2 regions of the Streptomyces sp. NPDC058773 genome follow, and region 1 is predicted to be linked to the other one. Evidence: riboswitches for the same ligand, from Rfam matches in the RefSeq annotation. Region 1 holds a riboswitch; the other holds the start of a gene.
The links. A riboswitch is a leader RNA that binds a small molecule or an ion and turns the genes downstream of it on or off. The one in region 1 is predicted to bind glycine.

Region 1 (8,334 bases):
GAACTCCGGCAGCCGCTTCCTCCTGGACAGCGAGCTGACGACGGCCGGCCGTCATCCGCAGGGCGACATCTTCCTCGACGATGTGACGGTCTCGCGCCGTCATGTGGAATTCCGTCGCGGCTCGGACGGTCTCTTCACGGTCGCCGACGTCGGCAGCCTGAACGGCACCTACGTCAACCGTGAGCGGATCGACTCCGTCGCCCTCGCCACCGGCGACGAGGTCCAGATCGGCAAGTTCCGTCTGGTCTTCTACGCGAGCCAGCGAGGCGCCGGTATCTGACCGGCCGGGGAAGGCATATGCGCGATACACCGAAGGGCGGCGCCGGTTCTGCCGGTGCCGCCTCCTCGGACGGCAAGCCGGTCAGCATCGGCACGGTGCTCACCCAGCTGCGCGAGGAGTTTCCCGAGGTCACCATCTCCAAGATTCGCTTCCTGGAGGCGGAGGGGCTGGTCGAGCCGAAGCGCACACCTTCCGGATACCGCAAATTCACGCAGGCGGACGTCGAGCGGCTGGCCGCCGTCCTGCGGATGCAGCGGGACCACTATCTTCCGCTCAAGGTCATCCGGGAGCATCTGGACGCCCTGGAGCGCGGTGAGCAGGTGCCGCTGCCGGCCCCGGCCGCACCTCCCCGGGACCTGGTCGAGGGCGTGCCCGACCCGGGTGCGGAGCCCCCGACGGCTGCCCGTATCGGCCGGGCCGAGCTGCTGGCCGCCGCAGACGTGGACGAGGCGGCGCTCGCCGACTGGGAGTCGTACGGACTTATCGTCCCCCATGCGGACGGCGGATACGACATCGAGGCCGTCACGGTGGCCAAACTTGTCGCGGACCTGGGCCGTTTCGGTCTGGAGCCGCGGCACCTGCGCGCGGTGAAGGCGGCGGCCGAGCGCGAGGCGGGCCTGGTCGAGCAGGTCGTTGCACCCCTTCGGCGGCACCGTAACCCGCAGACCAGGGCGCATGCCGAGGCCACCGCCAGAGAGCTGGCAACCCTGTCCGTACGGCTGCACGCGGCCCTGGTGCAGAGCGCGCTGCGGGTCCGCCCGTAGCGAGCAAATGAGTGCCCGACTACCCAAACCTGCCGGGCACGTCCTAGGGTTGCTGTGTGAACGAGCTCGACGTCGTGGGTGTCCGGGTGGAAATGCCTTCCAGCCAACCGATCGTGCTCCTGCGGGAGGTGGGAGGCGATCGCTACTTGCCCATTTGGATCGGGCCAGGGGAGGCCACCGCCATCGCCTTCGCCCAGCAGGGCATGGTCCCTGCCAGGCCGCTGACGCACGACCTTTTCAAGGATGTGCTCGAAGCGGTGGGCCAGGAGCTGACGCAGGTCCGCATCACGGATCTGCGCGAGGGGGTTTTCTATGCCGAACTCGTCTTCGCGAGCGGGGTCGAGGTCAGCGCGCGCCCGTCGGACGCCATAGCGCTGGCGCTGCGCACCGGAACGCCGATCTTCGGTACCGACGGTGTGCTGGACGACGCGGGGATCGCCATCCCGGACGAGCAGGAGGACGAGGTGGAGAAGTTCCGCGAGTTCCTCGACCAGATCTCGCCCGAGGACTTCGGGACCAACAGTCAGTGATATCGGCCAGGCGAACCGCCTGATTCCGGCCAAACTCATGACCCTTTCCCCCTGCGAGGTCACGAGAAACCACTCGTAGGGTGATTATCACTCGGCGTGGCGAGCGCGGCGATCGTTGACGCACCCCGAGTGACTGCATACCGTCGATGTGGCAGGTCCCGTCCGGGACGTGGAGGACGGAGGGCGGCGTGGCAATCACCGGCGACGGTATGGCGGCGGAAGGGGCGTTGCCGCTCCACTCGAGCGCGGCAGCGAACTCTGCGTCGGCACCGGCCGCGGCGGTGTCGGGGGACTGCGAGGCTCAGAACATCGGGTATCGCGGCCCGACCGCTTGTGCGGCAGCGGGCATCACTTATCGGCAGCTCGACTACTGGGCCCGTACGGGTCTGGTGGAGCCGAGCATCCGGCCGGCCTATGGTTCCGGCACCCAGCGGCTCTACAGCTTCCGGGATGTCGTCGTCCTGAAGATCGTCAAGCGGCTGCTGGACACCGGGGTGTCACTGCAGAACATCCGCACCGCCGTCCAGCATCTGCGCGCACGGGGACTGGCGGATCTGACGCGGATGACGCTGATGAGCGACGGCGCGACGGTCTACGAGTGCACCTCGCCCGATCAGGTCGTGGACCTGCTCCAGGGCGGTCAGGGCGTCTTCGGGATCGCCGTGGGCGTGGTGTGGCGGGACGTGGAGGGCGCACTGTCACAGCTCCACGGGGAGCGGGTGGAGACCGGCGAGACCCTGATCGGGGAGAACCCGCACGACGAGCTGGCGCGGCGGCGCAACCGCGCGGTCTGAGTCCCCGGCGGAGCGCGCGGCCCGGCATCGGGCCGATTGTCAGTGGCATGGGGCAGCATCGGAGATGTGAGACCCGCGCCGACGATTCTGCATCTGGACATGGATGCGTTCTTCGCGGCCGCCGAGCAGGCGGCCAAGCCGAGCCTGCGCGGTAAGCCCGTGGTGGTCGGCGGGGTCGGCGGGCGCGGTGTGGTCTCCACGGCCTCGTACGAGGCACGGGTCTTCGGGGTCCGGTCCGCGATGCCGACGGCCCAGGCGCGGCGGCTGTGCCCCAACGCCGCCTATCTCAGTCCTCGCTTCACCCTGTACCGCCAGGTGAGTGAGGCGGTGATGGAGCTGTTGCATGCGCTGTCGCCGTTGGTGGAGCCGCTGAGCCTGGACGAGGCGTTCGTCGACCTGGAGGCGGGTGGGGTGCCGGCCGAGACGGCGGCCGTACGGTCCGTGGGGGAGCAGCTGCGGCGGGACATCCGGTCCGCGACCGGGCTGACCGGTTCGGTGGGACTGGCCGGGGCCAAGATGCTGGCGAAGATCGCGTCCGAGGCGGCCAAGCCGGACGGCCTGGTGGTGATCGAGCCGGGGACCGAACGGGAGCTGCTGGGTCCGATGACGGTGCGGACGCTGCCCGGGGTGGGGCCCGCGACGGCCGAGACGCTGCGCCGGGCCGGGATCCACACCGTCGCGGAGACCGCGGAGGCCGGCGAGGCCGAGCTGGTGCGGCTGCTGGGCAAGGCGCACGGCGCCGGGCTGTATGCCATGGCGCTGGGGCAGGACGACCGGCCCGTGGTGGCCGAGCGGGACGCGAAGTCCATCTCTGTCGAGGACACCTTCGAGGTCGATCTGACCGACCGGGCGCGGGTGCGGAGTGAGGTGCTGCGGCTGGCGGACCGGTGCGTCCAGCGGCTGCGGGCGGCCGGGCGCTCCGGGCGCACGGTGGTCATCAAGGTGCGCAACTACGACTTCTCGACGCTGACCCGCTCCGAGACGCTCCGCGGGCCCACCGACGATCCCGCGGTGATACGGGAGGCCGCGGTGCGCCTGCTGGAGACGGTGGACACCACCGGCGGGGTCCGGCTGCTGGGTGTGGGGGTCAGCGGGCTGGCGGACTTCACACAGGAGGATCTGTTCGCCCAGCTGGCGACGGAGCGGGAGGCCGAGGAAACGGCGGCAGCGGCGGCGGAGCGGGCCGCCGGGGGCACGGAGCGGCACGAGGCCGAGGAGGAGCGGCCGCGGCGCTGGTATCCGGGGCTGGACGTGGTGCATGACGAGTACGGCGCCGGCTGGGTGCAGGGCAGCGGGGTGGGGAGAGTGACCGTCCGCTTCGAAACGCCATGGTCCGCACCGGGGAGGGTGCGGACCTTCGCAGTCGAGGATCCGGCGCTGCGACCGGGGGAGCCCCTGCCGCTGGTGGGCGGGGCGCCGGCGGGCGCTCAGTCGTCCGAGCCCGCGATCTTGCCGAAGTTCGTGTCGCCGGAGCCGGGGGGCACCGGATCGGAGGTGGGGGAAGAAATATCCAGGCGGTAGTGGTGATAGAGCTGAAGTTCCTGCTCAGGGGAGAGATGGCGGCCCACGCCGAAGTCGGGTGCGTCCTTGATCAGTTTGCGGTCGTAAGGAATGTGAAGTCCCTCACCGACCATCTTGCTGGGCTCCAGGGGAACGAACGCATCCCGGCTGAAGAGTCCGGTACGCACGGCCGCCCATTCCGGCTCCCCCGTCGCATCGTCGAGGTAGACCTCGTCGATGGTGCCTATTTTCGCGCCGTTACGGTCGAACGCTTTGCGGCCGATCAGGCTTCGGGGATCGATATCGGTTTGCACGGCCCCTCCAATTGGTCGCAACTGCCCTGTGACAACTACCAAACGGCACATTTCATGCCCCGGCCACTCGAAGGAGCCTTCGAGAGCCACGCTGGTAGGCTGGCGATTGGCCGCAGACCCCGTGCGGGAGAGTCCTTGCCGTTCGCGACCAGGGCGCCGAAGGAGCAAATCCTCCCCGGAATCTCTCAGGCACACGTACCGCACGGACGAGGTCACTCTGGAAAGCAGGGCGGGCCGCGGAAGGCACAGTGCCGGGACCCCTCCTCACCGACGGTGAAAGCCGGGCCGCCATGGGCGGGCCGGTGAAGCTCTCAGGTTGAGATGACAGAGGGGGAGGCCGTCCGGGCACCCGCGCCGTGGTGCCCCTCGTAGGTCGTACGACCAGGAGGCCCCCGCAGATGACCACCAATCGCATCTCCTTGACCGAGCTGGAACGCGGCACCCCCTTCGAGCGCCGGCACATCGGTCCCGACCAGGCGGCGCAGGCCAAGATGCTCGCGCACATCGGCTTCGGGTCGCTGGACGAGCTCACCGCCACCGCCGTACCCGACGTGATCAAGAGCGTCGAGGCTCCCCCAGCTACCGCTGGGAGGGGCCCCCACGGCCTGCCGCAGGCCCGTACCGAGGCCGAGGTGCTCAAGGAGCTGCAGGGCCTGGCGGACCGCAACCAGGTTCTGTCGTCCATGATCGGCCTCGGCTACTACGGCACGTTCACCCCGCCGGTGATCTTGCGCAACGTCATGGAGAACCCGGCCTGGTACACGGCGTACACGCCCTACCAGCCGGAGATCTCGCAGGGCCGCCTGGAGGCGCTGCTGAACTTCCAGACGATGGTCGCCGACCTGACCGGACTGCCCACCTCCGGCGCTTCGCTGCTGGACGAGGGCACTGCCGCTGCCGAGGCGATGGCGCTCTCCCGCCGGGTCGGCAAGGTCAAGCAGGGCGTCTTCCTGGTCGACGCGGACTGTCTGCCGCAGACCGTCGCCGTGATCGAGACCCGGGCGGAGCCCACCGGCGTCGAGGTCGTGGTCGCGGATCTGTCCGACGGCATTCCGGCCGAGATCGCCGAGCGCGGCGTCTTCGGTGTGCTGCTGCAGTACCCGGGCGCCTCCGGTGCGGTGCGGGACCCCCGCGCGGTCATCGAGCAGGCCCATGAGCTGGGCGCGGTCGTCACCGTCGCCGCCGATCTGCTCGCCCTGACGCTGCTGACCTCGCCCGGTGAGCTGGGCGCGGACATCGCCGTCGGCACCACCCAGCGCTTCGGTGTCCCGATGGGCTTCGGCGGACCGCACGCCGGCTTCATGGCCGTCCGTGACCAGTTCGCCCGCAGTCTCCCCGGCCGTCTGGTGGGCGTTTCCGTCGACGCCGACGGCAACAAGGCCTACCGCCTGGCGCTGCAGACCCGTGAGCAGCACATCCGCCGTGAGAAGGCCACCAGCAACATCTGCACGGCGCAGGTGCTGCTCGCCGTCATGGCCGGGATGTACGCGGTCTACCACGGGCCCGAGGGCCTGCGGACCATCGCCCGGCGCACCCACCGCTACGCCGCGGTGCTCGCCGAGGGCCTGCGGGCCGGCGGTGTGGAGATTGTCCACGGCGCGTTCTTCGACACCCTGACCGCCCGGGTGCCCGGCCGGGCCGCCGAGGTCGTCGCCGCGGCCCGTGAGGCCGGTGTCAACCTCCGGCAGATCGACGCGGACCTGGTCGGCATCGCCTGTGACGAGACCACCGGGCGGGCGGAGCTGGCCGGCGTCTGGGGCGCCTTCGGGGTGACCGGCGACGTCGAGCAGCTGGACGCGGCCGCCGCCGAGGCGCTGCCGCAGGGGCTGCTGCGCCACGACGACTACCTCGCCCACCCGGTCTTCCACGACTACCGCTCCGAGACCGCGATGCTGCGCTACCTGCGCACCCTCGCCGACAAGGACTACGCGCTGGACCGCGGCATGATCCCGCTGGGCTCCTGCACGATGAAGCTGAACGCCACCACCGAGATGGAGCCGGTCACCTGGCCCGGGTTCGGTCAGGTGCACCCCTTCGCACCGGCCGAGCAGGCCGAGGGCTACCTCACGCTGATCCAGGAGCTGGAGGAGCGGCTGGCCACGGTCACCGGCTACGACAAGGTCTCCATCCAGCCGAACGCCGGATCGCAGGGCGAGCTGGCCGGTCTGCTGGCCGTCCGCGCCTACCACCGCGCCAACGGTGACGAGCAGCGCACGGTCTGCCTGATCCCGTCCTCGGCGCACGGCACCAACGCCGCCAGCGCCGTGATGGCCGGGATGAAGGTCGTCGTCGTCAAGACCGGTGAAGACGGCGAGGTCGACACCGATGATCTGCACGCCAAGATCGAGAAGCACCGTGACGAGCTCGCGGTCCTGATGGTGACCTACCCGTCCACCCACGGGGTGTTCGAGGAACACATCACCCAGATCTGCGCGGCGGTGCACGAGGCCGGCGGTCAGGTCTACGTCGACGGCGCCAACCTCAATGCGCTGGTCGGGCTCGCCGAGCCCGGCAAGTTCGGCGGCGATGTCTCGCATCTGAACCTGCACAAGACCTTCTGCATCCCGCACGGCGGCGGTGGCCCCGGTGTCGGCCCGGTCGGCGTCCGCGCCCACCTGGCGCCGTACCTGCCCAACCACCCGCTGCAGCCCACCGCGGGCCCCGAGACCGGCGTCGGGCCGATCTCCGCGGCTCCCTGGGGCTCGGCCGGCATCCTGCCGATCTCCTGGGCGTACGTCCGTCTCATGGGCGGCGAGGGCCTCAAGCGCGCCACCCAGGTGGCGGTCCTCAGCGCCAACTACATCGCCAAGCGTCTGGAGCCGCACTACCCGGTGCTCTACACCGGCCCGGGCGGTCTGGTGGCGCACGAGTGCATCATCGACGTCCGGCCGCTGACCAAGGCGACCGGCGTGAGCATCGACGACGTCGCCAAGCGGCTGATCGACTACGGCTTCCACGCGCCGACGATGTCGTTCCCCGTGGCCGGCACGTTGATGATCGAGCCGACCGAGAGCGAGGACCTCGACGAACTGGACCGGTTCTGCGACGCGATGATCGCCATCCGCGCGGAGATCGAGAAGGTCGGCTCGGGGGAGTGGGACAAGGACGACAACCCGCTGCGCAACGCTCCGCACACCGCGGGCGCGCTCGGCGGCGACTGGACGCACGGGTACAGCCGCGAGGAGGCCGTCTTCCCGGCCGGTGTCGCCGCCGCGGAGAAGTACTGGCCGCCGGTGCGCCGTATCGACGGTGCCTTCGGCGACCGTAACCTCGTCTGCTCCTGCCCGCCGCTGGACGAGTACGACAACTGAGTCACGACAGCAGCAAGGGCCCTCGGCGGATCTGCCGGGGGCCCTGTGGTTCGTGGTGCGCGCGGTGGGTCAGGCGGCGGCGCCGACCCGGGCGCGGTGCGGGGCGATGACCTGCCCGTCCGGGAGCAGCTCACCGGTGTCCTCGAAGAGCAGGACGCCGTTGCAGAGCAGGCTCCAGCCTTGCTCCGGATGGTGCGCCACAAGGTGTGCGGCCTCCCGGTCGGTGGAGTCTGCTGACGGGCATGGCGGTTGGTGCTGACACATGGAAGTTGTCTTTCGCTGCGGTGAGGTGAACGTCGTCATGCGGCTCGATGAGGTGTTCATGGCCGCTCCCCCGTTTCTTTCGGTGGGTCCCAGTGTTGCCCCACGGACGCGATTCCGCAGGGATTTCGCGGCAGCGGTACTCACTCGGTAGGGACGCGTCACCCATGCGGGCGGTTGCTCCCAATTGCACTCGTCCTCAAGAGGGTTGGGAGTGGTATCCGCGGACTAGGCCGCGTGGGTGAGCACGGCAGAGCGCCCCGTGGCCGGACAGAGCCGCGGGGCGTGCTCGGGCGGGGCGCGGGGCCGGTCCCGGGGCCGGCGCCGCCGGATCAGGCGGGTTCTGCGAGGAGCGGCGCGGGCGTGAGCCGCAGGGTGAGCCGGGGGAGCAGATCGGCGATGCGCTGCGGACGGTGTGCGGCGATGCCGGGTGGCGCGGGCGCCAGCGGTATCAGCAGGTCACCGGGTGCGGGCAGCCCCTGGGCGCCGTCGGAGGTGAGGTCGTGGTGCAGCCAGAGCGTGAGCATGTACAGCTCGGGGACGGACAGCAGCCGCGGCTGGTAGGGCGTGGCGAGCGACT
Region 2 (8,334 bases), on a different contig from region 1:
TCGCGTTGCGGTTGACGGTGATGCCGAGCTCGTGGAGGCGGTCCTCGGCCTGCTGGCCGTCCAGCTCGGAGTCGCGCAGGTCGACCAGGACGAGGTGGACGTCGGTGCCCCCGGACAGCACGGACACCCCGTGCTCCCGGACGTCGTCCTGGACCAGGCGCTCGGCCAGGATGCGGGCGCCGTCCAGGGTGCGCTGCTGGCGCTCCTTGAACTCGTCGGAGGCGGCGACCTTGAAGGAGACGGCCTTGGCGGCGATCACATGCTCCAGCGGACCACCCTGCTGACCGGGGAAGACCGCGGAGTTGATCTTCTTCGCCAGCTCCTGGGTGGAGAGGATCACACCGCCGCGGGGACCGCCGAGGGTCTTGTGGGTGGTGGTGGTGACCACGTGGGCGTGCGGCACGGGGGAGGGGTGCAGGCCCGCCGCGACCAGACCGGCGAAGTGCGCCATGTCGACCATGAGGTAGGCACCCACCTCGTCGGCGATGCGGCGGAAGGCGGCGAAGTCGAGCTGGCGGGGGTAGGCCGACCAGCCGGCGACGATCAGCTTGGGGCGGTGCTCCTTGGCGAGGCGCTCGACCTCCTCCATGTCGACGAGGTTGGTCTTCTCGTCGACGTGGTAGGCCACCACGTTGTACAGCTTGCCGCTGAAGTTGATCTTCATGCCGTGGGTCAGGTGCCCGCCGTGCGCGAGGTTCAGACCCAGGATGGTGTCGCCCGGCTTGATCAGGGCGAACATGGCGGCGGCGTTGGCCTGGGCGCCGGAGTGCGGCTGCACGTTGGCGGCCTCGGCACCGAAGAGCGCCTTGATGCGGTCGATGGCGATCTGCTCGACCACGTCGACGTGCTCACAGCCGCCGTAGTAGCGGCGGCCGGGGTAGCCCTCGGCGTACTTGTTGGTCAGGACGGAGCCCTGGGCCTCCATGACGGCGACGGGGGCGAAGTTCTCCGACGCGATCATTTCGAGGGTGGACTGCTGGCGGTGGAGCTCGGCGTCGACGGCGGCGGCGACGTCGGGGTCGAGCTCGTGGAGGGAGCTGTTGAGGAGCGACATGAGAGTTCCTGGGGAGTCAGAGGGCGCGGACGGGGTCGCCCGGGACGGAGTCCGGGGAGTTTCCACGCGGGCGGTGGCGGGTCGGAGCTCCCCCGTCCGGACGACGCCGGGAACGGGGGAGAGCCGGGGCTCAGCTCTGGATGAAGGCGGCGTATTCGTCGGCCGAGAGCAGTTCGCCCGGCTCACCGCTGATCTTCACCTTGAACAGCCAACCGCCCTCGAACGGGGCGGAGTTCACCAGTGAGGGGTCGTTGACGACATCCTCGTTGATCTCGCTGATCTCACCGTCGACGGGCGAGTAGAGATCGCTGACCGACTTGGTCGACTCCAGCTCGCCGCAGGTCTCACCCGCCGCGACCGTGGTACCGACCTCAGGGAGCTGGACGAAGACGACGTCGCCGAGCGCGTTGGCCGCGTGCTCGGTGATGCCGACCGTCGAGACGCCGTCCTCGGCGCCCGACAGCCACTCGTGCTCCTTGCTGTAGCGCAGCTGCTGGGGGTTGCTCATGGCTCGATTCTCCTGTACGCGAGGGTGTGATCGTGCATCGGGGGCACTCCCGGACGGTGCCCGGGGGAGGTCCGGTGCCGTGAGACGCGCGGGTGCGCGCCGCCGGCTCCGCAGCGGGTGGCCGTTACTTCTGCCGCTTGTAGAACGGCAGAGCGGTGACCTCGTACGGCTCATGGCTTCCACGGATGTCCACACAGACACCCTCGGTGCCCGGCGTGGCGTACGCCGCGTCGACATAGGCGATGGCGATCGGCTTGCCGAGCGTGGGGGACGGGGCCCCGGAGGTGACCTCGCCGATGACCGTGCCGTCCGCCGTGACGACCGGGTATCCGGCGCGCGGGACCCGACGGCCCCCGGCGATCAGACCGACCAGCTTGCGCGGCGGCTGTGCCTCGGCGCGCTCGGCGGCCGCGGTCAGCGCCGCGCGGCCCACGAAGTCCCCGCCGTTGGAGGTCTTCTCGAACTTCACGACCCGGCCCAGGCCCGCGTCGAACGGCGTGGTCGCGGTGGTCAGCTCGTGCCCGTACAGCGGCATGCCCGCCTCCAGGCGCAGGGTGTCCCGGCAGGACAGGCCGCAGGGCACCAGCCCGGCGCCCTTGCCCGCCTCGGTCAGCGCCTCCCAGAGGGCGACCGCGTCGGCCGGCCGGACGAACAGCTCGAAGCCGTCCTCACCGGTGTAGCCGGTCCGGGCGATCAGCGCCTCGACGCCGGCGACGGTGCCGGGCAGGCCCGCGTAGTACTTCAGGCCGTCCAGGTCGGCGTCGGTGAGCTGCGCGAGGATGCCGGGGGACTCCGGGCCCTGCACCGCGAGCAGCGCGTAGGCGTCCCGGTCGTCGCGGATCGCGGCGTCGAAGCCGCCGGCCCGTGCGGTCAGCGCGTCCAGCACCACCTGGGCGTTGGAGGCGTTGGCGACGACCATGTACTCCTGGTCGGCGAGGCGGTAGACGATCAGGTCGTCGAGGATGCCGCCCTCGGCCTCGCAGATCATGGTGTAGCGGGCGCGGCCCGTCTTGACCCCGCCGATGTTGCCGACCAGCGCGTAGTCGAGGAGGTCGGCGGCCTGCGGGCCGGTGACGGTGATCTCACCCATGTGGGAGAGGTCGAAGAGGCCGGCGCGGGTACGGACGGCGACATGCTCGTCGCGCTCGCTGGCGTAGCGCAGCGGCATGTCCCAGCCGGCGAAGTCGGTCATGGTCGCGCCGAGCGCGCGATGGGTGGCATCGAGAGGGGTACTGCGGCGCGTAGCGCCTCCGGCAAGGGCGGTGGCGGGCGACGGGGGGGAGGTACGGCGGGGGGCATCAGTCATGGTTCCGGGCTCCCAGGCAGGGGTGACAAGACGTTCTCCCCATCTGTCATCGGAACCTGAGAGGTTCACCGGGATCCCGCGAACGGACCCGGTTTGCACCTTGGGTGGAGCCGTCCCTCGACGGGCTGCGGCTCGCTTTTCAGATCTGCCTCGCCCGCGCGGTATAGGGGCCTGAGAGATTCAAGGGAGGACTTGCTCCTTCGGCGCCCCGCCATGACGGCCGGGGACTCTCCCGCACGGGTTCAAGCGGCCGGTATGCAGTTGGCGGTGCACGGGTGAGCTGTGATGTGCACGTGGCGGCCACATCATTACACGGGATCGCCGGTTAGAGGAGCCCCCTCCGCCGCCCCGCCCGCGACAGGGGCGGATCGGACAATCGCCTTGAACGTCATTACCTTTTCTTGACACTCTGCGGGTAAGGGACGGACTCGAACCGGAGCAGAACGGGCGGGGAGGGCGATCACGGTGCACAGCGAAGCGGCATTCGGGGCGACGTCAGGGGTCGTGCCGCCGGACGCCGTGCCGACGGCGCCCCCCGTCGCCACGTCCCGTAAGGGCCCTGCGCCGCGGGCCGTCGTCCGGCCGGGGCGCGGCGCCACGGTCGTGGACCTGCGGGGCGGGGAGCGGCCGGCGGGCGCCGCCGAGCTGCGGTTCCCGGCCGGCGACCTGGTGGTGGTCTCCGGGTTGCCGGGCAGCGGCAAGAGCACCCTCATGCACCGTGTGGTCCCGCCGCTGGACGGCCGCGGCGCCGTGGTGCACCGCATCGATTCGCAGGACGTCCGCGAGCGCTGGGAGCGCGGCCGACTCCGCCGGCTGCCGTACGGCCTCTACCGCCCGCTGGTCCGGGCCGCCCACTACCTGGCCCTGGGCCGGGCGCTGCGCTCCGGCGACAGCGTGGTGGTGCACGACTGCGGGACGCTGGCGTGGGTGCGCCGCTGGATCGCGCGCACGGCGCTGCGCGGCGGCCGCGGGGCGCATCTGGTGCTGCTCGACGTGCCGCCCGGGGTGGCGCTCTCCGGCCAGGAGTCCCGCGGGCGCGGGGTGTCGGGGTACGCCTTCGCCCGGCACCGCCGTGCGGTGGGCCGGCTGGTCGGTGCCGCGGAGGAGGCCCGGCTGCCGAAGGGCTTCCGCTCGGCGGTGCTCCTCGACCGGCGGACGACGAGTGCACTGGAGACCCTCGCCTTCCATTGATGCCGGGCACGCCCCCGCACACCACACCGCGCGCCATCTCGTTTAGGGTCTTTGGCCAGATGGCGCGGTTTGGAACGGGTGGGACACATGACATTTCCGGAGCAGGGGATACCGCAGCTGGCGTGGCCGGCGAACGAGCTCGAAGAGGTGCTGTCCGCGTCGGTCGGACACCCCGGCGCGGGCGCCCGGATCGTCGAGGTCCTCGGCCGTAGCCGGCTGTGGGTGCCGCTGCCCGAGGGCGGCGGCCCGGAGAGTGCGGGCCCCGGAGCCCGCGGCCTGGATCTGCCCACCGTCGAGCTCGACGGCGCGCCGTACGTCCCGGTCTACAGCTCCGAGCAGGAGTTCCTGCGGGTCGTCGGCTCGCACATGTCCTTCACCGTCGCCCCCGCGCGGGAGTTCGCCCGCGGGCTGCCGCCGACGGTCGGCATCGCGGTCAACCCCGACGGCACGGTCGGCGTCCCGCTCCCGCCGCCCGCGGTGGCCGAAATCTGCCGTGAGCGGCGTCCGGGACACCAGGAATTCGACGGGCTGCCGAGCGGCGGCCGGGTGCGGCTCTTCGAACCGGACTGGCAGGACGAGCCGGTGGACTTCCTGGCCGCGGCCGGGCTGGAGTTCTCCGGCGCCGGAATTGTCCTGAGTGCCCGGCGTGCCCTGGCAAGTGTCGAGGGTGACACGCCCGCGCTGTTCGTCGGTGTTCAGGTTGCGGCGGATGCCGTCGCTCTCCAGGACGGCGCCGCCCGCGAGACGGTACTCTCGGCCCTGGGACGGGCGCTCGGCGTGGTGCCCCTGCCCTGGCCCGTACAGCTCGTCATGCTCGACCTCGCCCAGGGTGACCCGGTCGCCAACTGGATGCTGGAGCGTGTGCGGCCCTTCTACTCCCGGGACCACTCGTAAGCTGGTTGGATGACAGGCGGGTGCACCCCACGTGCCCTGCCGAGAGAAGGGACGGACCACGTGAGCGCGGGTGCGCATCAGGGGCCGGCGGCGGCCGGACAGCTGGAGCAGCTGCTGCAGCAGGTCTCGCCCGGCCGTTACGACGCCTATGAAGCACTGCTGCACGCGCTCGCCGCGGGCCAGGTGTGGATGTTGCTCTGGCAGGGCCGGGCCGGTATGCCCGATGCGCAGTACGGAAACATGGAGGTCGACGGCCTCGGCTATGCGCCGTGCGTGACCTCGGCGCCCGAACTCGCCGCCTCCGGCTGGAACCGCGACCACGAGGTGGTCACCGGCGCGGAGATCGCCGCCTCGCTCTTTCCCGACCGCTGGGGCCTGTGGCTCAACCCGCATGCGCCCGGCGGCGGTGTCGGCATCCCCTGGCTGGATCTGCGCCGTATCGCGGGCGGCCTCGACCGGCTGCCCGCCGGACCGCTGCGGATCTCCGAACCGGTCATCGACATTCCGCAGTTCTACGCGCTGCTCGCGCAGAACGCCCACCGGACGCCCGCCGTGCGGTCGCTGCGCCGTGCCTGGGTGCAGCCCGCGCTCGGCGCCCCGTATCTGGCGATCGGTCTGGATCTGTACGACACCGGCCAACCCGCGGTGGACTCGGTGCGGTTGATGATCCAGCAGTCGATCGGCGCGGTGCCGGACGGTCTGCCGGTCTCCACGGTCGCCATGAACGACGAGTACGACCCGGTCGGCATGTGGATGCGGGCCTCCACGCGGCCCTTCTTCGACCGGGACGGCTATGTCCAGCCGGCGGCTCCCGCGCCCTCGTACGGCTACGGCTACCCCCGCCCCTACTGACGCCGGACGGCGCCGCTCCGGCGCCGGCCGCCGGGCGAATTCGCCCCATCTGCCCCGTCGTTGCGCCCCTTTCCCACGGGTTTGTACTCCGCTCAGGCCGAACTGGTGTCCGTATAACGGAAAGCCGTGGAACACATCACAGTTGCGCATCCTTTCCTGACCAGGACTGGTGACTGATCGCGAGTCGGATGAAGACTCCGGCAACAGAGGGCCTCGGCCCCATGTACGAGCGTCATCCCGATCGGCGTCGCGCGCACCTTCCGAATCTCCATAACGGCGAACTTCCGCGATGCCCGCAGGACTTGCACCAGCGATGTGAATCAGGCCGCGACCGCGGCGCACAGGGGGCCGGCCTCGTCGGCCGAGAGGGGTCAAGGGCACCGTGACCGCACCGATCGAGACCACCGGAGCAGCTGCTGAGGCGCAGCCGGAAGCGGTGCTCAAGGGCGTGGAGGGAAAGCGGATCGAGGGGCGCTCCCTCGGTCAGATCGCCTGGCTGCGCTTCCGGCGGGACAAGGTCGCGGTGGCCGGTGCCATCGTTGTCATCCTGCTCATCGCCATCGCCGCGCTCTCCCGCCCGATCCAGTCCCTGCTGGGGCTGGACCCCAACAGCCCCAACCAGTCGCTGATCGACCCCAACACCACGCTTCCCAAGGGCGACTTCGGCGGAATGAGCGGGGACCACCCGCTGGGCGTGGACCCGAAGTTCGGCCGCGATCTGCTCGCCCGGATCCTGGAGGGCTCCTGGGTGTCGCTGATCGTGGCGTTCGGCGCGACCCTGCTGTCGGTTGCCATCGGCACCGTTCTCGGGGTGGTCGCCGGCTTCTACCGCGGGCGGGTGGACGCCTTCATCAGCCGGATGATGGATGTCTTCCTGGCCTTCCCGCTGCTGCTGTTCGCCATCGCGATCTCCGCCTCGCTGCAGGGCGGCGCCTTCGGCCTGGAGGGCCTGCCGCTGCACATCTCGGTGCTGATCTTCGTCATCGGCTTCTTCAACTGGCCGTACATGGGGCGGATCGTGCGCGCGCAGACGCTGTCGCTGCGCGAGCGGGAATTCGTGGACGCCGCCCGCGGCATGGGGGCGCGCGGACCGTTCATCCTCTTCCGGGAGCTGCTGCCCAACCTGGTGGGCCCGATCATCGTCTACTCGACGCTGCTGATCCCCTCCAACATCCTCTTCGAGGCGGCGCTGAGCTTCCTGGGCGTCGGTATCCAGCCTCCCCAGGCGTCCTGGGGCGGCATGCTCAACCAGGCGGTCAAGTACTACGAGGTCGACCCCCAGTACATGATCGTCCCCGGCCTCGCGATCTTCGTCACCGTGCTGGCGTTCAACCTGCTCGGTGACGGTCTGAGGGACGCGCTGGACCCGCGCAGCCGCTGAGGCCGTGCCTGGCACCCGCTCAGAAAGTCTCACCCGCGTTTTTCCGCAGTGACGCAGTGACGCAGTTCCGCTAGTTCCGCAGTTCCGACATATCGACGTATCGACGTTTCTCGACGAACGAAGGGGACACCGACCATTATGCGAAGGTCAGTTCCGGTCGCGGCTGTCGCGGCCATCACCAGTGCGGGCCTTTTGCTGGCCGGCTGCAGTGGGGGCAAGGGCTCCTCGGACGAATCCGGCGAGGCGAACGCCGCCACCAAGGGCATCGTCAATGCCTCGGACGCGAAGGGCGGCACGGTCACCTACGCGATCAGCGACGCCCCCGAGTCGTTCGACCCGGGCAACACGTACTACGCCTTCATCTACAACTTCAGCCGGCTCTACGCGCGCCCGCTCACCACGTTCAAGCCGGGCCCCGGCCCGAAGGGCAACGAGCTGGTCCCGGACCTCGCCGAGTCGATGGGCAAGCCCAGCGACGGCGGCAAGACCTGGACGTACAAGATCCGCAAGGGCGTCAAGTACGACGACGGCTCCGAGGTCACCGCGCAGGACGTCAAGTACGCCGTCGAGCGCAGCAACTTCGCGCGCGACACCCTCTCGCTGGGCCCGAATTACTTCCAGCAGTTCCTCAAGGACAACGACGGCGGCTACAAGGGTCCCTACAAGGACAAGAGCAAGGCCGGTCTGAAGTCCATCGAGACCCCGGACGAGCAGACCATCGTCTTCCATCTGAAGAAGCCGTTCGCCGAGTTCGACTACCTGGTGAGCGCCCCGCAGACCGCTCCGGTACCGCAGGCCAAGGACAAGGGCGCCGACTACACCAAGTCCGTGCTGTCCACCGGCTCGTACAAGTTCGAGAGCTACGAGGAGGGCAAGAAGCTCACCCTGGTCCGCAACCCGCAGTGGTCCGCGAAGACCGACCCGCTGCGCAAGCAGCTGCCGGACAAGATCGTCCTGAATCTGAAGGTCGCCCAGTCGACCATCGACAAGGACCTCAAGTCCGGCAACACCCTGGTGGACCTGGCCGGCCGTGGTGTCGACGGGCAGACGCAGGCCCAGCTCCTGACCGATCCCAAGGAGAAGGCCAACACCGACAACACGCTCGGCCAGCGGCTCGTCTACACGGCGCTCAACACCAAGGTGAAGCC

Region 2: another riboswitch for glycine. It lies ahead of gcvT (glycine cleavage system aminomethyltransferase GcvT); the one in region 1 lies ahead of gcvP (aminomethyl-transferring glycine dehydrogenase).

Annotation. Positions count from the first base shown of each region.
Region 1 is NZ_JBHYPE010000041.1:6,517-14,850, forward strand. Features, by position in the region: gene ACFW5B_RS27780 (FHA domain-containing protein) at 1-280, shown strand, start outside; gene ACFW5B_RS27785 (MerR family transcriptional regulator) at 298-1,044, shown strand; gene ACFW5B_RS27790 (bifunctional nuclease family protein) at 1,101-1,574, shown strand; gene ACFW5B_RS27795 (MerR family transcriptional regulator) at 1,763-2,368, shown strand; gene ACFW5B_RS27800 (DNA polymerase IV) at 2,435-3,889, shown strand; gene ACFW5B_RS27805 (PRC-barrel domain-containing protein) at 3,796-4,182, opposite strand; glycine riboswitch at 4,297-4,393, shown strand; gene gcvP (aminomethyl-transferring glycine dehydrogenase) at 4,581-7,493, shown strand; gene ACFW5B_RS27815 (DUF5999 family protein) at 7,563-7,757, opposite strand; gene ACFW5B_RS27820 (hypothetical protein) at 8,087-8,334, opposite strand, start outside.
Region 2 is NZ_JBHYPE010000008.1:3,164-11,497, forward strand. Features, by position in the region: gene glyA (serine hydroxymethyltransferase) at 1-1,054, opposite strand, end outside; gene gcvH (glycine cleavage system protein GcvH) at 1,185-1,562, opposite strand; gene gcvT (glycine cleavage system aminomethyltransferase GcvT) at 1,687-2,868, opposite strand; glycine riboswitch at 3,018-3,113, opposite strand; gene ACFW5B_RS09540 (AAA family ATPase) at 3,373-4,059, shown strand; gene ACFW5B_RS09545 (enhanced serine sensitivity protein SseB) at 4,147-4,953, shown strand; gene ACFW5B_RS09550 (enhanced serine sensitivity protein SseB C-terminal domain-containing protein) at 5,014-5,805, shown strand; gene ACFW5B_RS09555 (ABC transporter permease) at 6,188-7,186, shown strand; gene ACFW5B_RS09560 (ABC transporter substrate-binding protein) at 7,325-8,334, shown strand, end outside.